DNA from 3 places in the Rouxiella badensis genome. Region 1 is predicted to be linked to each of the others. Evidence: predicted binding sites of a transcription regulator. Region 1 holds the regulator's gene; each other region holds the start of a gene.
What was found. The regulator ArgR, encoded in region 1, controls arginine synthesis, uptake and breakdown. The targets are predictions, from matches to a motif close to ANTGAATAAAAATACANT.

Region 1 (10,862 bases):
CTCAATGCTTATCGGCATGGGGGTTGCACAAAGTGGCAAACTTGTGGGTAAAATCGGTGAGGCATTTGGCGTCAGTAATCTGTCGCTTGATACGCAAGGCGTTGGGGACAGCTCTCAGGTAGTGGTCAGTGGTTATGTCCTCCCTGGGCTGCAGGTTAAATACGGGGTGGGTATTTTTGACTCGCTGGCGACCCTGACTCTGCGCTATCGTTTGATGCCTAAATTGTATTTGGAAGCGGTGTCTGGCATCGACCAGGCATTAGATTTGCTCTATCAGTTTGAGTTTTAACCATGCGAATAATTGTCTACGGCAGTTTACGACGCAAGCAAGGTAATAGTCACTGGATGACAAACGCTCAGTGGTTGGGTGACCACGAGCTTGACGGCTATGCCCTGTATGATCTGGGGCACTATCCGGCAGCAATCCCCGGAGAAGGGAAGATCTACTGCGAAGTTTACCGCATCAACTCATCCATCATGGCTGAGCTTGACGAACTGAAAAGTAACACAAAAGATTACCGTCGAGAGCTAATCTCTACGCCGTACGGCAGTGCCTGGATCTACCTGTATATTCGTTCTCTGGAAGGCATGGAACGTATTGAGGGTGGGGATTGGGTCAAACGTGCGGAAGAAGAGAAGTGAGAATAAAATAAAGGTCGTCTGAGTCAGTAAAAAAACACCGCCCAATGGGCGGTGTTTTTTTTGAGATAAAACAAAACAGGCGCAGGCCTTATTTCGCTTTAGCACGCTCGAATGAGGACACAATCTCAGCTTTCGCTGCTTCTGCGTTATCCCAGCCGTCAACTTTAACCCATTTGCCTTTCTCCAGCGCTTTGTATTGCTCGAAGAAGTGGGTGATTTGGCCACGCAGCAGCTCTGGCAGGTCGTTCACATCTTTAATGTGATCGTATTCTTTGCTCAGCTTGGTGTGTGGAACCGCAACAACTTTCGCATCTTCGCCAGATTCGTCAGTCATTTTCAGAACGCCAACCGGACGGCAGCGGATTACTGAACCAGGCTGCAGTGGGTATGGGGTTGGAACCAGAACGTCAACCGGGTCACCGTCAAGAGACAGGGTATGGTTGATGTAACCGTAGTTGCACGGGTAGAACATTGCGGTTGACATGAAACGGTCAACAAAAAGTGCACCGGTATCTTTGTCTACTTCATATTTGATTGGGTCGGCATTGGCCGGAATTTCGATAACAACATAGATATCTTCTGGCATATCTTTGCCAGCCGGTACATTAATTAAGCTCATTGTTGGTTTCCTTTATTGAACCAGAAATGGAATGCCGGACATTATAGCCAACTCCGACAGGAATTCCTGCCTTTTCCTGGACCGTTTTTTCCTAAAATGAAGCGGGGTGGCGCGATGCCACCCCAGAATTTGGGTACTAAAAGTAAGTTAGCAAACAGCCCTGTAGGGGTTTTTATTCGTCAGGGAACTGTTTGATAAAACGTTCGGCGTCTTCGACCATATCGCTGTTGCCAACGAAGAACGGTGCGCGTTCGTGCAGTTTGGTCGGAACGATATCCAGAATACGGCCTTTACCGTCGCTGGCTTTGCCGCCTGCCTGCTCCGCGAGGAAGGCCATAGGGTTACACTCATACAGCAGACGCAGCTTGCCCTGAGGGTGACTCGCGGTGCTTGGATAAATGTAAATGCCGCCTTTCAGCAGGTTGCGGTGGAAGTCTGCCGCCAGTGAGCCGATGTAACGTGAAGTGTAAGGGCGACCGGACGCTTCGTCCTGCTCCTGACAGTACTTGATGTACTTTTTCACACCACGTGGGAATTTGATGTAGTTGCCTTCATTAATGGAGTACATGTAGCCCTTTTGCGGGAACATGACTTTCTCGTGAGAGAGGCAGAATACGCCCAGAGAAGGGTCATAGGTAAAAGCATGAACGCCTGCACCCGTGGTGTAAACCAGCATGGTTGAAGAACCATAAACCACATAACCTGCAGCAACCTGCTGGCTGCCCGGTTGCAGGAAATCTGCTTCGGTAACCGGCTGACCTAGAGGAGAAGTACGGCGATAAATCGAGAAAATGGTGCCGACAGACACGTTAACGTCGATGTTTGATGAGCCATCGAGTGGGTCCATCAGAATGACATATTTGGCATTATTGGCGCGTTCGCCTTCGAAGATAACAATTTCGTCTTCTTCTTCCGACGCAATACCGGCAATCTCGCCGCGCGCCTTCATGGCTGCCTTAAGCTTTTCGTTCGCGTACAGGTCAAGTTTCATCTGAACTTCGCCCTGAACGTTTTCAACGCCGCTGGTACCGAGAATGTCTACCAGACCTGCCTTGTTGATATCCCTATGAATAATCTTAGCACCAAGTTTAATTGCCGAGAGCAGCGCAGTAAGCTCGCCTGTGGCATGTGGAAAATCTTGCTGCTTTTCAACAATAAATTCGCCTAACGTTTTCATGATACGTTCCCTGAATCCTAGGATGAGTAACGGATTTATAAAAAATCTTTTACAGAAGCGAATGCAGTTTAGCCCAAATATATGGACGGATCATAGGCAAATCCATTTCTTCTGGAGGAATCTGAGCGTTAGAATAGCCACTGACTTAAGAGCAATAATGGAAAATTTATGCGCATTCATATTCTTGGGATTTGCGGCACGTTTATGGGCGGACTGGCTATGCTGGCCCGCGCACAGGGACATCAGGTGACTGGATCGGACGATAATGTCTATCCGCCGATGAGTACGTTATTGGAAAGTCAGGGAATTGAGCTGATTCAGGGCTACTCTCCGACTCAGCTGGATCCCAAGCCCGATCTGGTGGTTATCGGTAATGCCATGACGCGTGGCAATCCCTGCGTTGAGGCGGTTCTGGAGCAGGGTATTCCCTACGTTTCTGGCCCACAGTGGCTGCATGATCACGTGCTGCCAGGGCGCTGGGTGATTGCCGTTGCCGGTACCCACGGCAAGACCACCACATCGGGCATGGTTACCTGGATTCTGGAAGCCTGCGGCTATGAGCCGGGCTTTGTGATTGGTGGCGTACCAGGAAACTTTGACGTTTCTGCACGTCTAGGTAATAGCCCGTTCATCGTGCTTGAAGCCGACGAATACGACTGTGCGTTCTTCGACAAGCGTTCTAAATTCGTGCATTACAGCCCACGCACGCTGGTGCTTAACAATCTCGAATTTGACCATGCTGACATCTTTGACGACCTGAAAGCGATTCAGAAACAGTTCCACCATCTGGTGCGACTGGTGCCGGGACAGGGGAAAATTATTCTGCCTGAACATGACACTCCGCTGAAGCAGGTGATGGCGATGGGCTGCTGGAGCGAGCAGGAGCACACTGGCGAAGGCTGCACCTGGAATGCGAAGAAAACCACGCCGGATGCCAGCAAGTTCCAGGTTTACCTCAACGGAGAAGTGGCCGGTGAAGTGTCGTGGTCGCTGGTGGGTGAGCACAATATGCATAATGCCCTGATGGCGATTGCCGCGGCGCGCCACGTGGGCGTTACGCCAGCCGACGCCTGCAAGGCATTAGGCAGCTTCATCAACGCGCGTCGCCGCCTGGAGCTGCGCGGTGAAGCCCACGGTGTGACTGTCTATGACGATTTCGCGCATCATCCTACGGCCATCCTCGCCACGCTGGCTGCCCTGCGCAGCAAAGTCGGCGGCACCGCGCGCATTCTTGCCGTGCTGGAGCCGCGCTCCAACACCATGAAGATGGGAATGAGTAAAAATGAGCTGGCGCCTTCACTGGGACGTGCCGATGAAGTCTTCCTGCTGCAGCCGCACAATATTCCTTGGCAGGTCGCAGAAGTTGCTGAGCGCTGCGTTCAGCCTGCGCATTGGCATGCTGACGTTGACGCGCTGGTTGAGATGATTGCCAAAACCGCACAGCCGGGCGATCACATTCTGGTGATGAGCAACGGCGGTTTCGGTGGGATCCACGGCAAACTGTTAGCCGCGCTGGAACATAAAGCGCAGGAAGGCGGCAAGAAATAAGTTTTTGACCCTTAAAAAAAAGCCCTCGCAAGCGAGGGCAAAAGGGTGTCGTCGGACAGGACGACGAGGGTTCGGTAAAGCAATAAAACGCAGTGATCGAGTAGGATCCAAATTCTTATTTATAGATCTCGGCGGTAGCGTGATAGTTACCCTCATTGCGTGCTTCAATTACGCGATAAGATGATGCACCGGCGCTGTCTGCTTTCTGTGACAGCTGTTGGCGAATATCACTTGGCACGCCATCAATACCGCTTACGGAGATGGTACCGATAGGTTGCAGATTTTCGGCCTGTTGATTATTAACCAACTGTGCAGCAGAAGAACCGAATGAAACAGCGGAAAGTAAACCCAGAGCGGCGATAGCAGTAATGATTTTCATGATAATTTCCTCAATTACCTTTGCGCATCCTTTCGCGTGCAGACAATGGCTGTGTGCAGGCTGAGCGCAGATTAATTAATGGATTCATCAGGACTGAAAAGGACATTATGCATTAACATCGTCGCGCGTTCCGTGCTAACAAAGTTTGCGAACAAAATGCATCAGTTTTTGCAGCGATAAATCCGGTTTATCGGCGGCATTTGAATTGATATTCAAATCTCGTCTTACGGAATTCGTGTTTTTCAGAGAACGCCAAACGCCAATAACCTTGGGCGATCTACTCACGAACTGTGATTCTCATCACGAAAATAATTATACGTCTAATAACGGCAAAAATTAATAGTTTGCTAATAGTATTTTATTGAGCAATAAGCCGCGTTACTGAATTTTTAATAACCGAAAAGAATAAAAAATGATGGTTTATTGTTCATTTCTTGTTAAAGATTTTACAAATCAATGAATTAGTATAAATGAGCTATCTGTGCGGTATTTATCAGGGGATCGTGCTGGCGAGGGTGCATTGGGGCGCACAAAATGTATATAAAGTTGAAGTGAATAGGGAAGTGTTTGGTGATAGGCGGGTCAGCAGCGCTACGTCTGCTGACCAGAAACGGGTTAAAGCTCTTGCTCAAACAGGCTGAGAATAGCGTCGTGAAGCTGTTTAACGGTAAACTTGCGCGCGGGTGTTATAAAGATGGTGTCGTCACCGGCGATAGTACCGAGAATACCTTCGGATTTGCCGAGTGAGTCAAGCAGGCGAGCGATGAGCTGAGCGGCACCCGGGCTGGTGCGAATTACTACCACAGCGTCGTTATAGTCGATATCCAGCACCAGGTTTTTCAGTGGACTGGTGGTGGTTGGCACACCAATCTCTGCTGGCAGACAATAGACCATTTCCATCTTGGCATTACGCGTTCTGACCGCGCCAAACTTGGTCAACATGCGAGAGACTTTGGATTGATTGATGTTTTCGAAGCCATCATCCTGTAGTGCGAGAACGATTTCACCCTGAGAGCTGAACTTCTCTTCCTTCAAGAGGGCCTTGAAAGCTTTGATTAAATCTTCCTGTTTGGCAGGATTACGCATTTTGCACCCATAGCATCACGATGTTAGTTTCGTTGATTATGCATAATTTTGCATTTTTATGCAATAAAACTCCCCTCAAATAATGAAGAAACAGTTAAAATTTAGGGATAAAGCTCATCCATCTGCCCAATACAAGAAATGGATATGCCGAATCTATGAATTTTTTAATTTTTAAACTTTAAAATAATATGGATAAAATTAATTTTTTTTTGATAATTAAACCGCATAGTTGTTTATTAATTTTTATCCTCGCATGATGCCCCCGCTTTATTTTTTATTCCTGAACTTTTTTATCTCAATGATAAGAAAACAAAACACCTCAATAAACCAAAATGATTTAACAATTTAATTTCTGCGCTACGTCGCAATCTCTAAATAGGTTGTTTGTTTTTAATACAGGTGTTTACTAAGGTTATTAAGTAAATGAATGCGCGGTGTTTTTTAACGTCATTTAAAAAGGAGTATAGGATGAAAGTTGCAGTCCTTGGTGCCGCAGGCGGTATCGGTCAGGCCCTCGCTCTACTACTCAAAACGCAATTGCCGTCAGGCTCTGAACTCTCTCTGTATGATATCGCACCCGTTACGCCGGGCGTGGCGGTCGATCTCAGCCATATCCCAACGGCAGTAAAAATTAAAGGATTTAGCGGCGAAGACGCACGCCCTGCGCTCGAAGGTGCGGAGGTGGTGCTGATTTCGGCCGGGGTAGCGCGTAAGCCCGGTATGGATCGTTCGGATCTCTTTAATGTAAACGCGGGTATTGTTCGAAACCTGGTACAGCAAATTGCCACCACCTGTCCAAGTGCTTGCATCGGTATTATCACCAATCCGGTGAATAGTACGGTTGCGATTGCCGCGGAAGTACTCAAAAAAGCAGGTGTGTACGACAAGAACAAACTGTTTGGTGTGACCACCCTTGATACGCTGCGGGCAAATACCTTTGTCGCAGAGTTGAAGGGCAAGTCACCAGAAGAGGTTGAGGTCTCGGTGATTGGTGGCCATTCTGGCGTCACTATTCTGCCTTTGCTTTCCCAAATCCCCGGCGTCAGTTTCTCGGACAGTGAGGTCGAAAGCTTGACCCGGCATATTCAGGACGCAGGCACCGAAGTCGTCGAAGCTAAAGCGGGTGGCGGCTCAGCTACGCTTTCCATGGGACAGGCGGCCGCGCGTTTAGGACTTTCACTGGTTAATGCTCTCCAGGGAAAATCCGGCGTGGTTGAATGCTCTTATGTCGAGGGGAACGGTGAATATGCGCGCTTCTTTGCACAGCCGGTATTGCTGGGCAAAAATGGTATTGCAGAATTTAAGGAGATCGGTCATTTAAGCGCATTCGAAAAGCAGGCGCTTGATGCCATGCTTTCCGTACTGCATAAAGATATCGAACTTGGGGAGCAGTTCGTCAACAAGTGATCATTTTGAAACCGTGTCTGAAAAATGCTCTCATCAAACACGGAATAATAACGCATTGATTAATAAGTTTGATGCCGTGATTTACCATAAGTTATTTACGAGAATAATATTACCTGCCTATCCTATTAATATTTTAAAACCTGCCGGGGATCCCTCCGGCGGTTTTATTGTTTAATCTTCAGCGGCTGTCTTGTTAGGACAATATACGTTAATCCCCCGCGAGGTCAGGCTTAGGCATCTGCTGAGTGTGTTTGCGCATTTTTCTTTCTATTAATTCATCGGTTTTTGGGTCGAAATAGCGACTTGGCCATATCTCTGAAGGATGTAGCTGCAAGGCATTAGCGATTATCCACTCTCCTTTTGGCCACGGTCGCGATAACGCGTTTGCCAACGTTGAAGAACTTAATCCGGCAGAGCGTGATAAAGCTGCCAGAGTGGTGCGTTGCTTATGCAGCGACGCGATAATATCCGCGTGATGCCAATCTTCTTTCCGTAAAAGCATAATTGCTCCCTTGTATTATGAGCTGGCACGTGATCGTTTAAGTCAATCGATTATTAACCTTTGCATTGAGAAACATATAAGAGCAAATTTCCGAGATGACTTCAAATTACTTTCTAAAAATTAATGATTATTTTTAATCATTAGTTGTACCTGTTATTTAAAGCCGCAATGCAATTTCATTGCCTGTCTCAACTATCTGTAATGGTTATATTTTATCGCAAATCGTCATGTTATTAGAAGCCAATTACCTTTAAGGGGCGAGGTTTTTTTAGAAACGTGAAGTAATATTAAATGAGTGGTTTGATTTCATGTTTCCTAAAAAAGTTTATCTGAAATGCTTTTTTAAATTATATCATGATGAAAGTAATGGTTTTTGTAAGGATTATTTATTAGATATTAAGCTCAACTTACCTTAGAGAGTTAAATGACTCATTTAATTTTATTATTCTCAATAAAAATATTTCATCACGATTATGCTGCGCCAGGTTTTAATTTCGTGATGCATAGGCGTATTGTGTAGTGGTATAAGTTAAACGTTCTATGTAAATGCAGGTGCTAGCCTATTACCCTGAAATATGAGTTATTATCTCGATGTGGAGATTATAATTTGCATTACGTAAATAGATGAGATAACAAGAGAGAAAGTTTATGAATCAAGAGTGGTTTTCAGCGAAGGAACTAATTGGTTTTACTGGACTTCCTTCATCTACTCAGGGAGTCCACAGTATGGCAAGACGGCAAAGCTGGGTTCGACGTCGGCGGTTTGGTGTCCAGGGAAGAGGCGTTGAATATCATGTAGACAGTCTCCCGGTTAAAACAATTTCAAATTTAGTGCTAAAAGAACAGTCGGCACAGTATCTTTATTCTCATTATCAGGATCCGCTGGTTATTTGGATTGAAAGTTATAAGCAACTAGATGAAATAGAGAGAAGGCAGGTTATAACCTTTATTGTTCGGGAAGGTTTGACTGAAATGATAAATAGGCTGAATGTATTGGATGAAACCATTTATTAAATAGATATTTTCTCAAATTATTAATTTTTAACGAACTAAATTTCTAATTAACCGTTGATGTAAATGAGTTACCTTATGTGTTAACTGTAGATTGCGTGACCGCAAACATGGGCTGCGTGACTTCTAGAGCTTAAGACAATTAAAAGGATCGCCATGAAAAAGGAATGGTTTTCAGCAAGGGATCTCGTCGGATTAAATGGTCTGCCGACTTCAACGCAGGGTATCCATGGAATGGCCAGACGGCAAGAATGGGAAAAACGCCGTCGCGTGGGTGTTCAGGGAAGGGCGGTGGAATATCATATCAATAGTCTACCGAAAATGATGAAACCCGCATTAATCATTCAGGAAAAATCCGCTGAATATCTTTGTGCTTCCTATCATGACCCCCTGTTGATATGGATTGAGAGTTATAAACAGCTCAAAGATTCGGAACGTGAACAGATTATTTCGTTCATTGTACGCGAGGGGATGATGGCGATAATTAGTCGTTTAGGGCCAGCCAGAGAAAAGAGCGTCAATGAGGGACAGTGTGAATAGGCAAGGCACCCCATAGGGAGGGACCCTGCCAGCCAGATGTTGCTTAAAAAAGATTCAGTTAGAAATCGCGTTTCACGGCCAGATGGGCAAGACCCTCTAGCGCGAGACGATAAGGCGACTCAGGCAATATTTGCAGCGCGGCGATAGCCTTGTCTGCTTCTTCCTCTGCACGTTGGCGGGTATATACCAGGGAACCCCATTGATGCATGGCTTGCAGAACCGGCTCCAGCAAATGCCTGCCGTTACCTTCTTCGATAGCCAGGCGTATCATGCTTGACTGTTCCGGACTGCCGTTTTTCATCGCGTGCAGAAGTGGAAGGGTCGGTTTGCCTTCGTTAAGGTCATCGCCAGTGTTTTTGCCCAGCGTTTCTCCGTCAGCGTCGTAGTCCAGCAGATCGTCAATCAGCTGGAACGCAGTGCCGAGGTAACGACCGTAGTCCTGCAAGGCACTAACCTGTGCCTCATTACCGCCGGCAAGCATCGCTGATGCCTGTGCCGCTGCCTCGAAAAGACGCGCCGTTTTACTGTAGATAACCTGCATGTAGCTCTCTTCAGTAATGTCCGGGTCGTTGCAGTTCATCAACTGCAGCACTTCACCTTCTGCGATGACGTTTACTGCTTTAGACATCAACGCCAGCACCGGAAGTGATTCCAGGTCGGTCATCATCTGGAACGCACGGGTATAGATAAAGTCACCCACCAGAACGCTTGCTGCGTTGCCAAAGGCCGCATTGGCGGTTGCTTTACCGCGGCGCATATTCGATTCGTCAACCACATCGTCATGCAGCAGGGTCGCCGTGTGGATAAACTCTATCAACGCAGCGACGGTGACGTGCTTGTCGCCCTGATACTCAAGGGCGCGAGCTGCAAGAACGGCAATCATCGGGCGAATTCGTTTACCACCACCGCTAATGATGTAATATCCTAGTTGATTGATGAGCGAAACATCAGAGTTCAACTGTTCGAGAATTGCCGCATTAACTGCAGCCATATCCTGTTCGGTGAGGTCGGTAATCTGTTCTAGGTTCATTGTGATTTTTCGGCTTTATTTCTCTTCACCGCAATGAGAACGGGCTCACATTGGCACATGATGCAAACTGTAGCAGAGATTGTACTTGAAAAATGAGTGAGATAAACGCGTTCAAGTGAACTGCGCTTTTTTTCTTCTTTTCTGGTGAATGTGCTCTTGTCATATGCTGAGTTTTTGCGTAGAATTCGCGCCCTATTGTGAATATTTATAGCGCCCTCTGAACTATACAAAGTTGAGTGCGCGGAAAGCGGAGTTTTATATGTACGCGGTTTTCCAAAGTGGTGGTAAACAACACCGAGTAAGCGAAGGTCAAACTGTTCGCTTGGAAAAGCTGGACATCGCAACTGGTGAAACAATTGAGTTTGACCAAGTTCTGATGATCGCTAACGGTGAAGAAATCAACATCGGCTTGCCTTTAATTGCTGGCGGTGTGATCAAGGCAGAAGTTGTTGCTCACGGTCGTGGCGAGAAAATTAAGATCGTTAAGTTTCGTCGTCGTAAGCACTACCGTAAGCAGCAGGGCCACCGTCAGTGGTTCACTGATGTTAAAATCACCGGCATTAGCGCTTAAGTTTAGGAGAGCGGAACAATGGCACACAAGAAGGCTGGCGGTTCCACCCGCAACGGTCGCGATTCAGAAGCTAAACGTCTGGGCGTAAAACGCTTTGGCGGAGAAGCAGTACTGGCAGGCAGCATCATCGTTCGTCAGCGCGGCACCAAATTCCACGCTGGTATCAACGTGGGTTGCGGTAAAGACCACACTCTGTTTGCTTTGACTGACGGTAAAGTCAAGTTCGAAGTTAAAGGCAAGAACAACCGTAAATTCATCAGCATCGAAGCTGAATAATTTACCTTTCTCTTGTCCTTGAAAGTGATGTAAGCCCCGCAATTAGTTGCGGGGCTTTTTACATTCTGTTGGCC
Region 2 (10,862 bases), 580 kb from region 1:
TCTGGCCGAATTACAGGGTCAAATTAACGTCTCTTTCGAATTCTTCCCGCCGCGAACCCGCGAAATGGAAGACACGTTGTGGAGCTCTATTGACCGTCTCAGCAGCCTCAAGCCGAAATTCGTTTCTGTGACTTACGGGGCTAACTCAGGCGAGCGCGACCGGACGCACAGCATCATTAAAGGCATTAAGGAGCGTACTGGTCTTGAAGCGGCGCCGCATCTGACCTGTATCGATGCATCGCCTGCCGAGCTGCGTCAAATCGCACAGGACTACTGGAACAGCGGTATCCGTCACATCGTAGCGCTGCGCGGTGATTTACCGCCAAACAGCGGCAAGCCAGAGATGTATGCGACCGACCTGGTGCACCTGCTCAAAGACGTCGGTGATTTTGATATTTCCGTTGCGGCTTATCCGGAAGTGCATCCAGAAGCGAAGAGCGCACAGGCTGACCTGATTAACCTGAAGCGTAAAATCGATGCCGGTGCTAACAGCGCGATTACCCAATTCTTCTTCGACGTAGAAAGCTATCTGCGTTTCCGTGACCGCTGCGTATCAGCCGGGATTGACGTTGAGATTGTGCCGGGCATTCTGCCGGTCTCTAACTTCAGACAGCTGCAACGCTTTGCCACTATGACCAACGTGCGTGTGCCAAACTGGATGACCAACATGTTTGCCGGACTGGATGACGACGCTGAAACGCGCAAAATGGTCGGTGCCAATATTGCGATGGACATGGTGAAGATTCTCAGCCGTGAAGGGGTGAAGGACTTTCACTTTTATACGCTGAACCGTGCCGAAATGAGCTATGCCATTTGCCACACGCTAGGCGTTCGCCCAGGCGTGCCGGCATCTTTAGCGCAGTAGCGTCGTTGGCTGCTTTTTCATCCCGGTCACTGACTTGTGTACGCTTCCGGGAATCTGTTCAATTACCCCCAACGCCGCTACCGTTTTAAAGATAATGGCTTTTAGCCGGTATTACGCATGCCTGCGGCAACGCCTGCGATAGTCACCATCAGCGCCTGCTCGACGCGGGCATCCAGTTCACCTTGTGCCTCAAGCTCGCGCGAGCGATGCAGCAGCTCTGCCTGAAGTACGTTCAGCGGGTCGGTGTAGACGTTACGCAGCGCGATAGACTCGGCAATCCACGGCAGATCAGCCATCAGGTGATCGTCGTTGGAGATAGCCAGCACAACCTTGATATCGTTACTCAGCTGCTCGCGCAGTTTCTGGCCCAGCGGCCACAGATCTTTGCTTACCAGACGCTGATCGTAGTACTCCGCCAGCCACAAATCGGCCTTGGCAAATACCATTTCCAGCATACCAATACGCGTCGAGAAGAACGGCCAGTCACGGCACATCGACTCGAGTACGTCACGTTTACCTGCATCAACCACCGCCTGTAAACCCGCACCCGCACCCAGCCACGCAGGCAGCATCAGGCGGTTCTGCGTCCAGGCGAAGATCCACGGGATGGCGCGCAGGCTTTCGACGCCGCCGCTGGCCTTACGTTTGGCAGGGCGAGAGCCGAGCGGCAGCTTGGCCAGCTCCTGCTCTGGGGTCGCCGAACGGAAGTAAGGCACGAAGTCTTTATTCTCGCGCACGTAGCCGCGATACATGTTGCAGGAAACCTCGGACAGCTGGTCCATCACCTCGACCCAGGCCTTTTTAGGCTCAGGTGGCGGCAGCAGGTTGGCTTCGAGAATAGCGCCGGTGTAGAGCGCGAGGCTGCTGATGGTCACTTCCGGCAGGCCATATTTGAAGCGGATCATCTCACCCTGTTCGGTGACGCGCAGGCCGCCTTTAAGGCTGCCCGGAGGCTGCGACAGCAGCGCCGCGTGAGCCGGCGCACCCCCGCGACCAATCGAACCGCCGCGACCATGGAACAGCGTCAGCAGCACGCCCGCTTTCTCGCAGGTTTTGATTAACGCATCCTGCGCACGATACTGCGCCCATGAGGCTGCCATAACTCCTGCGTCTTTCGCCGAGTCAGAGTAGCCAATCATCACCATCTGTTTGCCCTGAATAAAGCCGCGATACCAGTCAATGCTCAGCAGTTGCGTCATGACGGAGTCTGCATTGTTCAGATCGTCAAGGGTTTCGAACAGCGGCGCAACCGGCATCGCAAACGGGCAACCCGCTTCTTTGAGCAGCAGGTGAACCGCCAGCACGTCGGACGGGGTACGCGCCATCGAAATGACGTAGGCCGCAATCGAGCCTTCTGGCGCTTCGGCCGCAACCTGACAGGTATCCAGCACTTCTTTGGTTTCAGGGCTTGGCGTCCACTTGCGTGGCACCAGCGGACGCGGTGAGTTCAGTTCGCGGATCAGGAACGCCTGTTTATCGCTCTCGGACCAGCTCTCATAATCGCCCAGTCCCAGGAAACGGGTTATCTCGGCAATGGCCTCGGTATGGCGGGTGCTTTCCTGACGGATGTCGATACGCACCAGCGGCACGCCGAAGCAGCGCACGCGGCGCAGGGTATCGAGCAACTGACCGTTGGCAATGATGCCCATGTTGCAGGCTTGCAGTGACTGATAGCAGGCATACAGCGGCGCCCACAGCTGGTCGTTGTTTACCAGCAGGTCTTTAGGACGCGGCAGGGATTCGCCTTTCAAGCGGGCTTCCAGATAAGCCTGGGTCGACAGCAGCTGAGTGCGAATATCTTTCATAATGGTGCGATATGGCTCGACGACGTCTTCACCACCGGCCAGCTCACGCAGCTCAGGCGTTGCTTCGGTCATCGACAGCTCGGAAATCAGTACGTGGATATCGCGCAGGAACAGGTCCGTTGCCTTCCAGCGGCTCAGCTGGAGCACGTGGCGCGTAATGGCAGCAGTGACGTTCGGGTTGCCGTCGCGGTCGCCGCCCATCCAGGAGGTAAAGCGTACCGGCACGGCTTCGACCGGCATTTTGTAGTCAAGTGAGGTTTCAAGCTGTTCGTTGAACTCACGCAGGAAGGCCGGAACGCCTTCCCAGAGGCTGTTTTCAACCACCGCAAAGCCCCACTTGGCTTCGTCGACCGGCGTTGGGCGAATCTTGCGGATTTCGTCCGTGTGCCATGACTGGGCAATCAGCTGGCGCAGGCGGCGCATAATCTGCTTACGCTCATAGTCGGCCAGATCGTTATGGTCGAGTTGTTTCAGGCAGTTGTTGATTTCAACAAGCTTGTGGATCAGGGTACGACGAGCAATTTCGGTTGGGTGCGCGGTTAACACCAGCTCGATCGAAAGCTCTTCAACGGCGTCGCGCAGCTGCTGGTCGGACAGATTCTTCGACTTCAGACGGTCAATCAGCTGGGCCAACGCTTCAGGGTTGCTGGCTGCCTCGCCGTGCGGAGAAATGCTGTGGTATTGCTCGGCAACGTTGGTCAGGTTAAGGAACTGACTGAATGCACGGGCAACCGGAAGTAATTCGTCGTTGGATAAATTTTGCAGCGTGGTCAGCAGTTCCTGACGGTCGGCCTCATTACCTGCACGAGAGGATTTAGAGAGTTTGCGGATTTTCTCTACGCGATCAAGGACCTGCTCTCCCAGCGTGTCTTTGATGGTCTCTCCAAGCAGTTTGCCCAGCGTGCTGACATTACTTCGCATTGCGGAATATTGTTCGTTCATATTACCTCTGACCCGTTTCTTGTTTGATTTCTTATGTCTTGTAAATAACTTTCACCCGTAAGGCGCATTTGCCTCTGTCTATCCCGCCTTCATGGCAATAATCAGTCGTCCAAATTTAGTACTGTAGGAAGTTACCGCAAAAACCCCAATTTCCTTATTAGAAAATCGCTGAATCGAGTAATCAGACTGAAATTTAATTACAGCCGGTAGGTTATTAGTCTGGCTAATTGGCCGTTTTGTACAATATCAAAGGGCACCTTTCGACGCCCCTTTTTTTGTTACATATTTTTAACAATACTAAAACGAGTTTAGCTGAATTAGTGATGACAGAAGTGATGAACCACTTGAGTTATCAGTTCGCGCGTCGGTTTGATGAAGGCGGTATCGATATATTCATCAGGCTGGTGGGCCTGATCGATTGAGCCAGGACCGAGAACCAGCGTCGGGCACAGTTCCTGAATAAACGGCGCCTCGGTGCAGTAGTTAACGATTTCAGTTTCGGTTCCCAGCAGCTTCTCGACCACCTGCACCAGGCGGTGATCCGGCGGACATTCATAGCCCGGAATCGGTGGATGCAGCGCTTCAATGGTCAGACGGCCCGGCCAGCGACTGCTGACAGGCTCAAGCGTTTCGTTAAGCAATTCGTCTAAATCCGACAGCGTCAGGCCCGGCAGCGGGCGAATATCCATGTGCAGTTCACAGCAGGCACAGATGCGGTTTGCCGCATCACCGCCGTTGATGTGGCCAAAGTTCATGGTCGGATAAGGAATCGCAAAGCCGCTGTGGTTGTAGCGCGTTTGCAGCGTCTTACGCAGTTCCATCAGATGGGTGATGGAGTCATGCATTAGCTCAATCGCATTAATGCCACGTGAAGGGTCGCTCGAGTGGCCCGACTGGCCGGTGATACGAATGGCGTTAGAGATGTGGCCTTTGTGTGCGCGCACCGGTTTTAGCGAGGTTGGCTCACCGATGATGGCGCAGTCTGGACGGATGGACGAGGTTTTAGCGAAGTAGCTGGCACCGGCCATCGTCGTTTCTTCATCTGCGGTCGCCAGAATGTACAGCGGCTTGCTGAGCTTCTCGGTATCGATATCACGTAATGCATCGACGATAAACGCGAAAAAGCCTTTCATGTCAGCGGTGCCCAGTCCGTAGAGCCTGTTTTCGTGCTCGGTTAGGGTGAAGGGGTCGCGCGTCCAGCGTCCATCATCGAAAGGTACGGTATCGGTATGACCCGCCAACAGCAGGCCGCCAGCACCTTCACCAATGCTGGCCAGCATGTTGAATTTATTGCGCGTATTAGGTACCGGCTGAATCTCGACCTTGAAGCCCAAATCGCTGAACCAGCCCGCCAGCAAGTTGATTAGGGTTTCATTGCTCTGATCCAATGCGCTGTCGGTGGCACTGATCGAAGGCGTGGCGATTAACTCGCGGTATAGCTCAATAAAAGGAGGTAATTTCATCTTCACTGTTGACAGCCTTTGGTTAGGGTAATATAAATATTCATGCATTTTATGTGAATAAAAATACATTAAGCCGGTTCGTAAGGAAACCCCAAAAACACGCAGGTTTTGGTGTGAATGTAAAAGGGTCGAACAGGCTGAATTTCGCGGGCTTCTGGCGTAAAAAACGCAGTGAGCCCTCTATTTTTTAAAAGAAGGTGAACTGAGCCCATGTTGAATACGCTGATTGTTGGTGCCACCGGTTATGCGGGAGCGGAACTCGCGCTCTACCTAAATCGTCACCCACATATGAACATAACCGGTTTAACGGTTTCAGCGCAAAGTGCAGATGCAGGAAAGTTACTGTCCGACCTGCACCCGCAGCTGAAAGGCATCGTCGATCTGCCTGTTTTACCTTTGGAAAACGTCGCAGAAGCCGCGAAGGGCGTTGACGTTGTTTTTTTAGCCACGGCACATGAAGTCAGCCACGACCTGGCACCACAGTTCCTGGCGGCCGGTTGTATCGTGTTCGACCTCTCGGGTGCCTTCCGCGTTAAAGACCCGGCGTTTTATACTCAGTTCTACGGTTTTGAGCATCAACATCAGGACTGGCTCGACAAGGCTGTTTACGGTTTGGCCGAGTGGCAGGCAGACAAGCTGAAAGAAGCGCAGCTGATTGCCGTACCGGGTTGCTACCCGACGGCGGCCCAGCTGGCTATCAAACCCCTGTTAGAAAAAGACCTGCTTAATCAGGATCAGTGGCCGGTTATCAACGCGACCAGCGGCGTGAGCGGGGCAGGGCGTAAAGCTAGCCTGGGGACCAGCTTCTGCGAGGTCAGTCTGCACGCATACGGCGTATTCAATCACCGTCATCACCCGGAAATCTCTACCCATCTGGGGACGCCGGTCATCTTCACCCCGCATCTGGGCAGCTTCCCACGCGGTATTCTGGCCACCGTGACCTGCCGCCTGAAGCCAGGCGTGAGCGCTGAACAGGTTGCCGAGGCATTCCAGAGTGCCTATGCCAACAAACCGCTGGTGCGTCTATACGATAAAGGCATGCCGGCGCTGAAGAGCGTGGTGGGTCTGCCGTTCTGCGATATTGGCTACGCCGTTCAGGGTGAGCACGTCATTATTGTTGCGGCAGAAGATAACCTGCTGAAAGGGGCATCGGCGCAGGCGGTTCAGTGTCTGAACCTGCGCTTCGGTTTCCCGGAAACGACGTCACTGGTTTAAGTGATTGAACTGAATAACAATTCGTTAGTTGGCTAACGGATTGTTAATTTTATAAAACACCTTCTTTTGAGCGTTTCTTGATCGCCTCATGGATGGTAAATTAAAGAACAATTAACTCCCAACCAGGCAGCATCCTCAAATGTACAGGGAGAACGGGGCGTGAATATGAATCCATTGATCATCAAGTTAGGCGGCGTGTTACTGGACAACGAAGAAGCACTGGAGCGCCTGTTCTCCGCGTTGGTTGCCTACCGTCAGGAATATCAACGCCCGCTGGTGATAGTCCACGGCGGCGGTTATCTGGTCGATGACCTGATGAAGCGTCTCAACCTGCCGGTGGTCAAGAAGTCCGGTCTGCGCGTGACGCCGGCGGACCAGATTGACATCATCACCGGTGCACTGGCCGGTAGCGCCAACAAAACGCTGCTGTCCTGGGCGGTTAAAAATGACATTAACGCCGTGGGCCTGTCTCTGGCCGACGGGGGTTCCGTCAGCGTCACGCAGTTGAGCGAAGACCTTGGCTTTGTGGGTAAAGCCGAAGCCGGTTCTCCGAAACTGATTAACACCCTGACCGCTGCGGGTTACCTGCCCATCGTCAGCTCTATCGGCATCACTGCCGAGGGCGAACTGATGAACGTCAACGCCGACCAGGCTGCGACGGCGCTGGCAGCTACGCTGGGCGCAGACCTGATTCTGCTGTCCGACGTGAGCGGCATTCTCGACGGTAAAGGCCAGCGCGTGCCTGAAATGACCGCCGAAAGAGCGGAGCAGATGATTGAGCAGGGCATTATCACCGACGGCATGATTGTGAAAGTGCACGCGGCTCTCGACGCAGCGCGCACCTTAGGTCGCCCGGTCGATATTGCCAGCTGGCGTCATGCCGATCAGCTTCCGGCTCTGTTCAACGGCGAAGCCATCGGCACCCGTATTCTGGCGTAAGGCCGGGGGGCTCTGGCTCCAATGACCCAAGCCCTAAGAAATTTATAATGTAAAAGCGGTCGGTTATCTCACTGAAACCGACAGCGAAATCAGAAATTTAAGGAAATTATCATGGCAGTAACTAAAGGCATCAGCAAAATTGTTCTCGCTTACTCGGGCGGTCTGGATACTTCAGCGATCATTCCATGGCTGAAAGAAAACTACGGTAACTGCGAAGTGGTGGCATTCGTAGCCAACATCGGTCAGGACCAGGCAGACCTGGAAGGTATTGAGCAGAAAGCGCTGGATACTGGTGCGTCAGAATGCCACGTTGTCGATCTGCGTGAAGAGTTCATCAAAGACTACGTTTATCCCGTGCTGAAAAGCGGCGCGCTGTATGAAGGTACCTACCTGCTGGGCACCTCAATGGCACGTCCATTGATCGCTAAAGCACAGGTTGAGCTGGCGCTCAAAGTCGGTGCTGACGCGGTGTGTCACGGTGCGACCGGTAAAGGTAACGACCAGGTTCGTTTCGAAACGACCTACACCGCGCTGGCTCCACAGCTGAAAGTGGTGGCTCCATGGCGTGAGTGGGACCTGCGTTCCCGTGAAGCGCTGCTGGATTACCTGAAAGTGCGTAACATCAAGACCACTGCGTCTCTGGAAAAAATCTACAGCCGTGACGAAAACGCCTGGCACATCTCTACCGAAGGCGGCGTGCTGGAAAGCCCTTGGAATGCAGCGAACAAAGACTGCTGGGCATGGACCGTTGCACCTGAAGATGCGCCGGACGAAGCCGAACTGGTGACCATCAAGGTTGAGAAAGGCGAAGTGGTTGGCGTGAATGGCCAGGAACTGAGCCCGTTCAAATGTCTGGAAGCGTTGAACGCGCTGGGCGTGAAACACGGCGTGGGCCGTATCGACATCGTTGAAAACCGTCTGGTAGGCATCAAATCTCGCGGTTGCTACGAAACCCCAGGCGGCACCATCATGATGGCTGCACTGCGTGGCGTTGAGCAGCTGGTTCTGGACCGCGACAGCTTCAAATGGCGTGAGCAGTTGGGTCAGGAAATGTCTTACGTCGTGTACGACGGCCGTTGGTTCGCGCCTCTGCGTGAGTCCATTCAGGCAGCCGCCGACTCTCTGGCGCAGGACGTTAACGGTGAAGTGGTTGTTAAGCTGTACAAGGGCACCGCAACCGCAATTCAGAAGAAATCAGCCAACAGCATGTACTCTGAAGAGTTCGCGACCTTCGGCGAAGATGAAGTGTATGACCACAGCCACGCGGGCGGCTTCATTCGTCTGTTCTCCCTGTCTTCACGTATCCGTGCGCTGAACGCAGCCAAGAAATAAGCGTTAGCAATAAGCGTTACATCAGGCGTGCGAGACACCTCGCATGCCTGAATCATCTCTTCAAATATCACTTCTTAAGCAAGTAAAGTCGGGAGCATTATCATGGCACTATGGGGCGGACGCTTTAGTCAGGCAGCAGATCAGCGTTTTAAAGAACTGAATGATTCACTGCGGTTTGACTATCGATTGGCTGAGCAGGATATCGTGGGCTCGGTAGCCTGGTCGAAAGCGCTGGTCACCGTAAATGTGCTGACCGCCGACGAACAGCAGCAGCTGGAAGGCGCGCTGAACGTGTTGCTGGAAGAAGTGCGTGCGAATCCTCGCGCTATTCTGGAGAGTGATGCAGAGGACATTCACAGCTGGGTTGAGCTGAAGCTTATCGACAAGGTCGGTAACCTCGGCAAGAAGCTGCACACTGGCCGTAGCCGTAACGATCAGGTCGCGACCGACATCAAGCTGTGGTGTAAAACGCAGGTTGTCGAGCTTCAGCTGGCCGTTAAGCAGTTGCAGCAGGCGCTGGTTGAAACCGCCGAAGCAAATCAGGATGCCGTGATGCCGGGTTATACTCACCTGCAGCGCGCCCAGCCGGTCACTTTTGCACACTGGTGTCTGGCCTACGTTGAAATGCTGGCCCGTGATGAAAGCCGTTTACAAGATACTCTGACCCGTCTCGACGTGAGCCCGTTGGGCAGCGGCGCGCTGGCAGGTACGGCTTACCCTATCGATCGCGCACAGCTGGCTGGCTGGTTGGGCTTTGCATCGGCAACCCGCAACAGTCTCGACAGCGTTTCCGACCGTGACCATATTCTCGAACTGCTGTCTAACGCCTCAATCAGCATGGTTCACCTGTCGCGTTTTGCCGAAGATCTGATTTTCTTCAACACCGGCGAAGCGGGCTTTGTTGACCTGTCTGACCGCGTAACCTCCGGCTCTTCACTCATGCCACAGAAGAAAAACCCGGACGCGCTGGAGCTTATCCGCGGTAAGTGTGGCCGTGTACAGGGCGCGTTGACCGGCATGATGATGACCCTGAAGGGTCTGCCGCTGGCGTACAACAAAGACATGCAGGAAGACAAAGAAGGGCTGTTTGACGCGCTCGACACCTGGATGGACTGCCTGCAAATGGCCGCGCTGGTGCTCGACGGTATTCAGGTTAAGCGTCCACGCTGCAAAGAAGCCGCCGAACAAGGTTATGCCAACTCAACCGAGCTGGCCGACTATCTGGTCGCCAAAGGCGTGCCTTTCCGTGAAGCGCACCACATTGTGGGTGAAGCCGTGGTTGAAGCCATTCGTCAGGGCAAAGCGCTTGAAGCCTTGCCGCTGGCCGATTTGCAAAAATTCAGCAGCATTATCGGTGATGACGTTTACCCGATTCTGGCGCTGCAGTCCTGCCTGGATAAGCGTAATGCCAAAGGCGGCGTCGCGCCTGAGCAGGTTGCGCTGGCAATCCGTGAAGCAAAAGCCCGTCTGGCCTGATAAAAGACCGACAAAAAAAAGCGGGCCACTCGGCCCGCAAATTGTTCATACACTACTTTCTTATTGTGTTGAGACTTTCCGTTTCTTTTCCGCCCATTTGACTATCAGGCTGCGAAGAACTGCTCTAGATCGTCGCTTCCCCCGATGTGGCGACCCCCGATAAAGACTTGCGGCACCGTTGCACGACCGCTGACTGCACGCAGGCTAACGGTGGTTGCGTCCTTACCTAATACAACTTCTTCATACTGAATGCCGCGCTCTTGCAGCATCTGTTTTGCTTTGGCACAGAACGGGCAGCCCGGTTTAGTAAAGACCGACACGGATTCCTGCACTTTATATTCAGGCGCCAGATATTTGAGCATGGTGTCTGCATCTGATACTTCAAACGGGTCGCCCGGCTTGTTTGGCTCAACGAACATCTTTTCGACTACGCCGTTGCGTACCAGCATGGAGTAGCGCCATGAGCGCGGGCCAAAGCCGAGGTCGGCTTTCTCGACCAGCATGTCCATCCCTTTAGTGAACTCGCCGTTACCGTCAGGAATGAAGGTAATGTTTTCTGCGTTCTGTTCTGCCTTCCAGGCATTCATGACAAAGGTATCGTTCACTGACACGCACAGAATGCTGTCAACCCCATGTTGTTTGAACACGCCGGCCAATTCGTTGTAGCGCGGCAGGTGGCTTGACGAGCAGGTGGGTGTAAACGCGCCAGGCAGTGAAAACACGATCACAGTTTTGTTTTTGAACAGATCATCGGTCGTGGTATCAATCCACTTATCGCCCTGACGAGTGTGGAACGTGACTTGTGGTACGTTTTTTCCTTCGCGG
Region 3 (10,862 bases), 950 kb from region 1:
AGGTAGAGGAAGATTGCTGGCAGCATGCTCAGTACGCGGCCCTGACGCGGGTTAACCACCGAGAGCGGTACTACCATCAGCGCCATCACAAACACCGAAACCACCAGCGTCAGACGCCAGTGCAGCTCGGCGCGCGCCTCGATAGCCTTTGAATGCCACAGAGAAGACATGCTCATCTGTTCGACGTCGCTGCTGTCTAGCTCGACAATCTTGTGGCCGATAACCGCCAGATAGTCGGTGAAATTAGTGATACGGAAGTCACGCAGCAGTGCGGTACCTTCGTAGCGAGTGCCGGTGTCCAGCGTCACTTGCTGGGAGCCGTCAGGACGCTGGTCCATATGGCCTTTCTCGGCCACCACCACCGACGGACGCTGGTTGCCGTTCGGCCTAAGCTGCGCCAGGAAAACGTTGCGGAATTCTTTACCGCGCACGTTGCCCACAAACAGCACGGAACTGCCGTCCTGTGAAGGGGTGAACTGCCCAGCGACCATCGCCGCCATGCTCGGGTTCGCCTTGGCTTCGGCCATCACTTCATCCTGATGCTTCGACGACCAGGGGCCGACCCAAAATGAGTTAATACCGGCGAAAATAGAGGTGAACACCGCCAGAACCATGGCAGCAACGATTAGTGACCTTTTACCCAGTCCGCAGGCGTGCATAACAGTGATTTCACTGTCAGTATAGAGCTTGCCCAGAGTCATGAGCAGACCCAAGAAAAGACTCAGCGGCAGGATAAGCTGTGCCATCTCGGGTATACCTAACCCAAGAAGCTGAATAACTAAATTTGTTGGGATATCGCCATCGACTGCTGCACCCAGTATTCTGACCAGCTTCTGACAAAAGAAGATTAGAAGCAGAATAAACAGGATCGCAATTTGGCTCTTGAAGGTTTCCCTAACCAGATATCTAATGATGATCACGCTGAATACGCCTGTGAAAACTTGTCTTTTTGCAGGAAAATCGATAATTTCATCGCTAATCCGTCATTTTTTCTCATCATATGGCAACCTTCACAGCTAAAATAGTATTACAACACCGTAAATTTAGGTGACCTATAGGAAGATGCTTATAGCCGCCAAAATAAAATTTCTACGCCGTATAGGTTAACACAGGTCATTACATCAATGACGGGAGAGTGTAACGGAAGCCCCATTCTATCCGTACCCCCCGCCTTTGTCTTTAAGATTCAGGAGAGTGCATGGAGTTCAGTGTAAAAAGCGGTAGCCCGGAAAAACAGCGCAGTGCCTGTATTGTAGTCGGCGTTTTCGAACCACGCCGCCTATCTCCTATGGCTGAACAGCTCGACAAAATCAGCAATGGGTACATCAGCGCCCTGCTCCGCCGCGGTGAACTGGAAGGAAAAGTGGGGCAGACATTGTTCCTGCACCATGTTCCAAACATTCTGTCCGAGCGCATTCTGCTGGTAGGCTGCGGCAAAGAACGCGAACTCGACGAACGTCAATACAAGCAGGTTATCCAGAAAACTATTCACGCCTTGAATGAAACAGGTTCTATGGAAGCCGTTTGCTTCCTCACCGAACTTCACGTCAAGGGACGGAATACTTACTGGAAAGTGCGTCAGGCCGTCGAGACCTCCAAAGAGTCTCTCTATACCTTCGATCAGCTGAAGAGCAACAAGGTCGAGCCGCGCCGTCCGCTGCGTAAAATGGTCTTCAACGTGCCGACCCGCCGCGAACTTAACAGCGGTGACCGCGCCATTGCACACGGTCTGGCTATCTCTTACGGCGTTAAAGCCGCGAAAGATCTGGGCAACATGCCGCCGAACATCTGTAACGCCGCTTATCTGGCCTCACAGGCTCGCCAGCTGGCCGATGCGTTCAGCACTAATATCACCACCCGCGTCATCGGCGAACAGCAGATGAAAGAGCTGGGAATGAACGCCTATCTGGCCGTGGGTCAGGGCTCGCAGAACGAGTCGCTGATGTCGGTGATGGAATATAAAGGTAATCCGAACCCAGACGCTAAGCCAATTGTGCTGGTCGGTAAAGGCCTGACCTTCGATTCCGGCGGTATCTCCATCAAGCCTGCGGCCGACATGGACGAAATGAAGTACGATATGTGTGGCGCGGCCACGGTGTATGGCGTCATGCGCGTCGTTGCCGAGCTGAAGCTGCCGTTGAACGTAGTCGGCGTTCTGGCCGGATGTGAAAACATGCCGGGCAGCCGCGCGTTCCGTCCGGGCGACATTCTGGCCACCATGTCAGGCAAAACCGTTGAAGTGCTGAATACCGATGCCGAAGGCCGTCTGGTGCTGTGCGACGCACTGACCTACGTTGAGCGTTTTGATCCTGAGCTGGTTATCGACGTGGCAACGCTGACCGGCGCCTGCGTCATCGCGCTGGGTCATCACATCACCGGCCTGCTGTCGAACCACAACCCGCTGGCCCACGAGCTTATCACCGCCTCCGAACAGGCCGGTGACCGTGCGTGGCGTTTGCCGATGGGCGACGAGTACGACGAACAGCTTCAGTCAAACTTTGCCGATATGGCAAACATTGGCGGCCGTCCTGGCGGCGCAATCACCGCAGGCATGTTCCTGTCTCACTTTGCCGACAAGTACAACTGGGCTCACCTGGACATCGCCGGTACCGCATGGCGCTCAGGTAAGAACAAAGGAGCGACGGGTCGCCCTGTTTCTCTGCTGTCCCAGTTCTTGTTGAACCGTGCAGGTCTCAACGGCGACGATTAATCGCCTATTGTGGTAAAACCCGTCCTTCGCTGTGATTCACGCCGGAGGACGGCGTTAGGAAGACACTCATGAAACAGGCTACATTTTTTCTTCTCGACTCACCGGACGTCGCAGGCGAGCTCAGCGGCCACGAGGCACTGGCGTGCCAGATTGCGGCACAGCGCTACCGTGCGGGTCAACGCGTGCTTATTGCCTGCGAAGACCAGAAACAAGCGGAACGTCTGGATGAAGCGCTGTGGAAACGTGATGCCGACCAGTTTGTGCCGCACAATCTGGCGGGAGAAGGCCCGAGATTTGGTGCCCCCGTCGAGCTTTGCTGGCCAGGAAAACGCGGAAATGCGCCGCGAGATTTGCTGATTAGCCTGCTCGGGAATTTTGCAGATTTTGCCACCGCTTTCCATGAAGTGGTAGACTTCGTTCCTTACGAAGATTCTTTAAAGCAGTTGGCGCGCGAACGCTACAAAGCCTATCGCAGCGTCGGCTTCAATTTGACCACGGCGACACCGCCCGACGTCAATACAACGACTACAGACTAACGAAGCGAAATGGATAAGACATATAACCCGCAAGATATCGAGCAACCGCTTTACGAGCACTGGGAAGAACAGGGCTACTTCAAGCCTAACGGTGATACCAGTAAGGAAAGCTTCTGCATCATGATCCCGCCGCCGAACGTTACCGGTAGCTTGCATATGGGTCACGCTTTCCAGCAAACCATCATGGACGCCATGATCCGCTATCAGCGCATGCAGGGTAAAAACACTCTGTGGCAGGCGGGGACCGACCATGCCGGTATTGCCACTCAGATGGTAGTAGAGCGCAAGATTGCCGCTGAAGAAGGCAAAACACGTAAAGACTATGGTCGCGAAGCCTTTATCGACAAAATCTGGGAATGGAAATCAGAATCAGGCGGCACCATAACGCGTCAGATGCGCCGTCTGGGCGACTCCGTGGACTGGGAGCGTGAGCGCTTCACCATGGACGAAGGCCTGTCCAACGCTGTTCGCGAAGTGTTTGTACGTCTGTACAAAGAGGACCTGATTTACCGCGGCAAGCGCCTGGTAAACTGGGACCCGAAACTGCGTACCGCCATTTCTGACCTCGAAGTTGAAAACCGCGAATCCAAAGGCTCCATCTGGCACCTGCGCTATCCGCTGGCCGATGGCGTCAAGACCGCCGACGGTAAAGACTACCTGGTGGTGGCGACCACGCGTCCAGAAACCGAACTCGGTGACGCTGGCGTGGCCGTTAACCCGGAAGATCCACGCTATAAAGACCTGATCGGTAAAGAGGTTATCCTGCCACTGGTAGGCCGCCGTATTCCTATCGTAGGCGATGAACACGCCGACATGGAAAAAGGCACCGGCTGCGTGAAAATCACCCCTGCGCACGACTTTAACGACTACGAAGTCGGTAAACGTCACAACCTGCCGATGATCAACATCCTGACTTTCGACGGCGACATCCGCCAGACCGCCGAGGTGTTCGACACCAAGGGCGAAGAAAGCGATGCGTGCAGCAACGAAATTCCAGAACAGTTCCGTGGCCTGGAGCGCTTCGCCGCGCGTAAAGCCATCGTGGCTGCCTTCGACGAACTTGGCCTGCTCGAAGAGATCAAACCGCACGACCTGACCATCCCTTATGGTGACCGTGGCGGCGTCGTTATCGAGCCAATGCTGACCGACCAGTGGTATGTGCGCACTGCCCCGCTGGCAAAAGTGGCCGTTGAAGCGGTTGAGCAAGGCGAAATCCAGTTCGTCCCAAAACAGTACGAAAACATGTATTTCAGCTGGATGCGCGACATTCAGGACTGGTGTATTTCTCGTCAGCTGTGGTGGGGTCACCGTATCCCGGCCTGGTACGACGCAGAAGGCAAAGTCTACGTAGGTCGTGACGAAGAAGAAGTGCGTCGTGAAAACAGCCTGGGTGCAGACGTTGTGCTGAGTCAGGACGAAGACGTGCTGGACACCTGGTTCTCCTCCGGCCTGTGGACCTTCTCGACCCTGGGCTGGCCAAACGAAACGCCAGACCTGAAAGCCTTCCACCCTTCAAGCGTGGTAGTCAGTGGCTTCGACATCATCTTCTTCTGGATAGCACGCATGATCATGATGACCATGCACTTCGTGAAAGACGAAAATGGCAAGCCGCAGGTTCCGTTCAACACGGTGTACATGACCGGCCTTATCCGCGACGACGAAGGGCAGAAAATGTCTAAGTCCAAGGGTAACGTCATCGATCCTCTGGATATGATCGACGGTATCTCGCTAGAAGACCTGTTGGAAAAACGTACCGGCAACATGATGCAGCCGCAGCTGGCGGAAAAAATCCGCAAGCGCACCGAGAAGCAGTTCCCGAACGGCATCGAACCGCACGGCACCGACGCCCTGCGCTTCACGCTGGCGGCACTGGCCTCGACCGGTCGCGACATCAACTGGGACATGAAGCGTCTCGAAGGCTACCGCAACTTCTGTAACAAGCTGTGGAACGCCAGCCGCTTCGTGCTGATGAACACCGAAGATCAAGACTGTGGCCTGAACGGCGGCGAACTGCAGCTGTCTCTGGCTGACCGCTGGATCCTGGCTGAATATAACCGTACGGTGAAAGCCTACCGCGAAGCGTTGGACGGCTATCGTTTCGACCTCGCAGCGAGCATTCTGTATGAATTCACCTGGAACCAGTTCTGTGACTGGTATCTGGAGCTGGCGAAGCCGGTGATGAACGGTGGCACCGAAGCACAGCTTCGCGGCACCCGTCACACGCTGGTCGAGGTCCTGGAAGGTCTGCTGCGCCTTGCACATCCGATCATTCCATTCATCACTGAAACCATCTGGCAGAGCGTGAAACCGCTGAAAGGCATTACCGCAGACACCATCATGCTGCAGCCTTTCCCAGAGTACTCGGCGGATAAAGCCGATGAAAGCGCGCTGGTCGACCTCGAGTGGATCAAGCAGGCGATCGTCGCTATTCGTAACGTGCGTGCAGAGATGAATATTGCTCCGGGTAAACCACTCGAACTGCTGCTGCGTGGCGCAAGCGCCGATGCACAGCGTCGCGTGGAGCAGAACCTGAGCTTCATCAAATCACTGGCGCGTCTGGAGTCCATCACCGTGCTGCCTGCCGGCGACAAAGGTCCGGTTTCTGTCACCAAGCTGGTTGAGGGCGCAGAGCTGCTGATCCCAATGGCCGGTCTGGTAGATAAAGAAGCCGAGCTGGAACGTCTGTGCAAAGAGATTGCCAAGCTGGACGCAGAGGTTGAGCGTATCGAAGCCAAGCTTTCAAACGAAGGCTTCGTGGCGCGTGCCCCGGAAGCGGTTGTCGCGAAAGAGCGCGAGAGACTGCAGGCCTGTGCCGAAGCCAAGGTGAAGATTCAGGAACAGCAGGCCACCATCGCCGCGCTGTAATTCTGGCCGCTAAGGTAATGACGAGAAAACGGTGGAGTGAAAGCTCCGCCGTTTTTTTTCGCATTGCAAAAAACGCCCGCTCGCGGTATTAAATGCAAAAGAAAAGCGAAGCGATACCTCATCTAACTTTCATTAGACAAAGAATCTATGACGACAGCAGTGATTAATTCAACAGAGCAAGATGTCGTGGTGCGCCGCATTACCTGTGATGACAATGCCGATATTGCACGCGTCATTCGCACCGTTTCGGCCGAATTTGGCCTGACAGCCGATAAAGGCTATACGGTTGCCGATCCCAATCTCGACGTGCTGTGTGAAATGTACAGTCGGCCACGCCACGCCTACTGGGTGGTTGAACTCAACGGTGAGATAGCCGGTGGCGGCGGTGTTGCCCCATTAGTGGGTGCCGACGACGACATTTGTGAGCTACAGAAGATGTATTTCATGTCCAGCCTGCGTGGAAAAGGCCTGGCAAAACGTCTGGCGATTCAGGCCATGGCCCACGCCAAAGGACAGGGCTTTACCCGCTGTTACCTCGAGACCACCGCCAGCCTGACGCAGGCGATTGCGTTGTATGAACACTTGGGTTTCGAACACATCGACGGCGCGCTCGGCAGCACCGGGCACGTAGACTGCGAAGTTACCATGCTGAAAACGCTGTAACACAATGTTTAAGCAATAAAAAAGCCGACATCGTCGGCTTTTTTTATATTTGAACTTAACGACTCATTCTTCATCTGCTGAACCAGGACGAGCCCGCTTCCAACGCCGTATCACCGACGCGCAGCAGAGTAATATAAAGACTTAGTGGCGTTTGCCGTCGTCATCTTTATCGACGATGCTTTTAGACTTAGGCGCAGCCTCGTCTTCTTCTTCATCTTCTTCGTCGTATTCTTCTTCGTCGCCGTCTTCGCCGTTAGGGTCTTCGAAATAAGTGCCCCAGCCGTCGTAGTTGACGCCGTTAGCTTCCGCCAGCGCCACCAGCTGCTCAACCTGTGCGTCGATTATCTCGGCGTTAAGCGCAACTTCGCTTATCACGTCGCAGCACATTACCGTTGAGCCATCTTCAACTTCTAGCTCTTCAGCATCGGTCACTTCGTAGCCCAGTTTGAAAGCCTCTACCGCTGCTCGCTCTAAAACTTCGAATTTCTCGGAGGAGAAATGATGCTCAATAGTGTAAAGCGCGTCAGGATCGCTGCCGTCTTCCAACAGCTCTTCGATGATTAAGCGGGTCTCTTCACGTTGTTCGTCTAGCAATTCACGGTTTGCCATGCCTCAGTCCTCAATCAATATGACGTTTAGACGCTATTTTCACACAGCAGACGGCTTGCCTCCAACATAAACGATAAAGTTTTTACTTGGGGGTTGTAATTGCATATTCATACATATAAATTGAATTTTAATTCATTGGATAAGTTTCGGAGATAGACACATGAGTCTGTTAAGTAAACGCCATTTTCTTAGGCTGCTGGATTTTACCCCCTCAGAACTTGAAACCCTGCTGAAGCTCTCTGCAGATTTGAAAACTGCCAAGAAAAACGGCAGCGAGAAGCCTTACCTGAAAGGCAAAAACATTGCGCTCATCTTCGAAAAAGACTCGACCCGCACCCGATGCTCTTTCGAAGTTGCCGCATACGATCAGGGAGCACAGGTTACTTACCTCGGCCCAAGCGGCAGCCAGATTGGCCATAAAGAGTCGATGAAAGACACCGCTCGCGTGCTGGGAAGAATGTACGACGGTATCCAGTATCGCGGTTTCGGTCAGGAAATCGTTGAAACATTGGCCGAACACGCCGGTGTGCCGGTATGGAACGGGCTGACTAATGAGTTCCATCCTACCCAGCTTCTGGCCGACCTGCTGACCATGAAAGAGCATCTGCCGGGTAAAACTCTGTCGCAAATGTCTCTCGCCTATCTCGGTGATGCGCGCAACAATATGGGCAACTCACTGCTCGAAGCCGCCGCGCTGTGCGGGCTGGACCTGCGTCTCGTCGCGCCTTCCGCCTGCTGGCCTGACGCCGAGCTGGTCGAAAGTTGCCGACATCTGGCTGAGCAAAACGGCGGTTCGATCACTCTGACCGAAGACATCGATACGGGCGTCAAGGGGGCAGATTTCCTCTACACCGACGTTTGGGTGTCGATGGGCGAACCGAAGGAGGCCTGGAAAGAGCGCATCAACCTGCTGCGTCCTTATCAGGTTAACATGGCGATGATTGCCAAGACCGGCAACCCTAACGTGAAGTTCCTGCACTGCCTGCCCGCTTTCCACGACGGTCAAACGACGCTCGGTCGTCAGATGGCCGAAGAGTACGACCTGAAAGGCGGTATGGAAGTCTCGGATGAAGTGTTTGAATCCGCGCATAGCGTGGTGTTCGATCAGGCCGAAAACCGTATGCACAGCATAAAAGCGGTGATGGTCGCCACGCTCGGCACCCTGTAAGCACGATTTGCTTAATGCCGCGTAAGCCCGTTGGTCGTGCCGACGGGCTGGCTTTCAGCTATGCGTTATTTATGCATTTTTTTATGCAATGTTGCACTTTTTAACCCGCTTTCCCCCTCGGCAACCCTGTTTATCAACTAACCTTTTAGCATGTGAATAAAAAAGGGAACTGTTATGGGTGCTGTGAATCCCGAGTTCGTGCTTCGCCTGGAAAGCTTGCTGAGCAGGGTCTATCCCAAAGAACACATTGGCGATCTGATTAAAAAAATTCTGCATCTCGGTGAGAAATGGAATTACGGTGCACACCGGTCGTCGCAGTGGGTAGACGGCACCAATATCTATCTCATCACCTATGGCGATACTATTTCTCAGCCGGATAAACCGCCGCTCGCTACGCTGAATCATTTCGCACAGAAACACCTGAAAGATATTATCTCCGACATTCATATTCTGCCGATGTACCCCTACAGTTCCGACGACGGCTTCAGCGTGATTGATTATCGCCGTATCGATGAACATCTGGGCGGGTGGAGTGATATTCATCATCTCTCTGCCAACTTCAACATGATGTTTGACTGCGTGATCAACCACATATCACGCTCAAGCGAATGGCTGAAAGGCTACATCAAAGATGACCCGTACTATCATGACTACTTTATCGAAGCCAACCCAGAGCTCGACTACAGCCGCGTTGTACGTCCGCGCGCTTCGCCACTGCTGACACCTTTTATCAAGGCCGACGGCACCGAGCTCTACCTGTGGACCACCTTCAGTGAAGACCAGATAGACATCAACTTTAAAAATCCGCAGGTACTGCTCGAGAGTATCGACGTGATATTGCAGTACGCGGCCAGCGGCGCGCAGTCCATCCGTCTCGATGCTATCGGCTATATCTGGAAGGAGATGGGCACCACCTGTATCCACCGCCCACAGACGCATAACATCATCAAACTGTGGCGTACCATTCTCGATGAGGTCATTCCGGGGACCCGCATCATTACCGAAACCAACGTGCCACATAATGAAAACATCAGCTACTTTGGTGAAGGCGACGAGGCGCACATGGTGTACCAGTTCGCACTGCCGCCGCTGACCCTGCACGCCTTCCTGCGCGAAGACACCCGCAAGCTGACTCAGTGGGCACAGGGGCTAAACGCGGAGGCGCACTACCCGAAAACCACCTATTTCAACTTCCTTTCCAGCCACGACGGCATCGGCCTGCGTCCTACCGAGACTTTCCTTGATGATGACGAGCGAAAATATCTCGCCCAGGAAACGCTGCGCAAGGAGGGCCGCGTGTCCTATAAAGACAACGGCGACGGCACGCATTCTCCGTATGAGCTGAATATCAACTATCTCAGCGCCATCACAGAGGCGGACGATAGCGTCGAGCTCAAGACGCGAAAATTTCTGGCGGCGCAGTCGCTGCTGCTGGCATTTATGGGTGTTCCGGCGATTTATATTCACAGCCTGCTCGGCAGTGAGAACGATCTCGAGGGGATGCATCAGTCTGGCCTGAGTCGCCGTATCAACCGTAAGAAGCTGCATCTCGACGAGGTTGAAGCCGAGCTGGAGAAAAAAGGATCGCTACGATCCGAAGTGTTCAACGGCTTGAAAAGATTGATCGAAATACGCCGCACCCATCCGGCATTCTCCCCGCAGGCGGGTCAGCGAATCTTTGAGTTGAGCGAGAAACTCTTCGCCTTCGAGCGTTACGATCCAAAATCGGAAAACCGCATCAGCTGCATTTTTAATATCAGCAGTCAGTCGCAGCCCTTTAAGCTCGCCGTTGAGGGCAAAGACTTGATTAGCGGGGAGCCATTCAGCGGGCAGATGCGCCTCCAGCCTTGGCAGGTGGTATGGATTGAACACAAACTCAAGGCCCCCGAGCGTCTAGGCAGGCTGCGGCGCTGGCGTAAAAAGATTTTCATCTCGCTGAAAAGGTCTGATGCCAATCGATTGCTCACCGGCCGAACAAAGAAAGCAAAAAGGTGAAGTCACCCTCTTGCAGGCAGCATATGTGCGCGTATAATGCGCCACAATTTGCCGGGAGAATGACATGATCAACACCACATTGCGCTTCGATGCTTCACCGAACCCAGTGCCTGTCGGCGGCGTTCAGCCGTTGCCTCTCCCAATGGTATTACCTGTTTTTAATCGATCGCAAAAAGCCCCTCATTGAGGGGCTTTTTTTTGTCTATCATCGTAAAGGAGAGCGACAATGGCTAATCCGCTGTATCAAAAACACATTATTTCAATTAACGATCTCAGCCGCGAAGAGCTGGAGCTAGTGCTGGACACCGCCGCTAGC

Region 2: a site for ArgR is predicted at 5,128-5,145, ahead of argC (N-acetyl-gamma-glutamyl-phosphate reductase). Genes of this name have one in related genera too.
Region 3: a site for ArgR is predicted at 7,503-7,520, ahead of argF (ornithine carbamoyltransferase). Genes of this name have one in related genera too.

Annotation. Positions count from the first base shown of each region.
Region 1 covers NZ_CP114062.1:4,504,894-4,515,755, forward strand. Annotated here, with positions in the region: gene tamB (autotransporter assembly complex protein TamB) at 1-289, shown strand, start outside; gene O1V65_RS20830 (gamma-glutamylcyclotransferase family protein) at 292-642, shown strand; gene ppa (inorganic diphosphatase) at 731-1,261, opposite strand; gene fbp (class 1 fructose-bisphosphatase) at 1,434-2,438, opposite strand; gene mpl (UDP-N-acetylmuramate:L-alanyl-gamma-D-glutamyl-meso-diaminopimelate ligase) at 2,607-3,986, shown strand; gene yhcN (peroxide/acid stress response protein YhcN) at 4,102-4,365, opposite strand; gene argR (transcriptional regulator ArgR) at 4,981-5,451, opposite strand; gene mdh (malate dehydrogenase) at 5,920-6,858, shown strand; gene O1V65_RS20865 (helix-turn-helix domain-containing protein) at 7,067-7,360, opposite strand; gene O1V65_RS20870 (DNA-binding protein) at 8,009-8,374, shown strand; gene O1V65_RS20875 (DNA-binding protein) at 8,528-8,911, shown strand; gene ispB (octaprenyl diphosphate synthase) at 8,970-9,941, opposite strand; gene rplU (50S ribosomal protein L21) at 10,201-10,512, shown strand; gene rpmA (50S ribosomal protein L27) at 10,531-10,788, shown strand.
Region 2 covers NZ_CP114062.1:3,920,943-3,931,804, reverse strand. Annotated here, with positions in the region: gene metF (methylenetetrahydrofolate reductase) at 1-865, shown strand, start outside; gene ppc (phosphoenolpyruvate carboxylase) at 967-3,612, opposite strand; gene argE (acetylornithine deacetylase) at 3,930-5,081, opposite strand; gene argC (N-acetyl-gamma-glutamyl-phosphate reductase) at 5,286-6,290, shown strand; gene argB (acetylglutamate kinase) at 6,456-7,229, shown strand; gene O1V65_RS18080 (argininosuccinate synthase) at 7,341-8,561, shown strand; gene argH (argininosuccinate lyase) at 8,664-10,037, shown strand; gene O1V65_RS18070 (glutathione peroxidase) at 10,142-10,862, opposite strand, start outside.
Region 3 covers NZ_CP114062.1:3,550,917-3,561,778, forward strand. Annotated here, with positions in the region: gene lptF (LPS export ABC transporter permease LptF) at 1-920, opposite strand, end outside; gene pepA (leucyl aminopeptidase) at 1,199-2,710, shown strand; gene O1V65_RS16330 (DNA polymerase III subunit chi) at 2,779-3,246, shown strand; gene O1V65_RS16335 (valine--tRNA ligase) at 3,256-6,111, shown strand; gene O1V65_RS16340 (GNAT family N-acetyltransferase) at 6,259-6,774, shown strand; gene rraB (ribonuclease E inhibitor RraB) at 6,916-7,383, opposite strand; gene argF (ornithine carbamoyltransferase) at 7,544-8,551, shown strand; gene O1V65_RS16355 (alpha-amylase family glycosyl hydrolase) at 8,726-10,546, shown strand; gene pyrB (aspartate carbamoyltransferase) at 10,773-10,862, shown strand, end outside.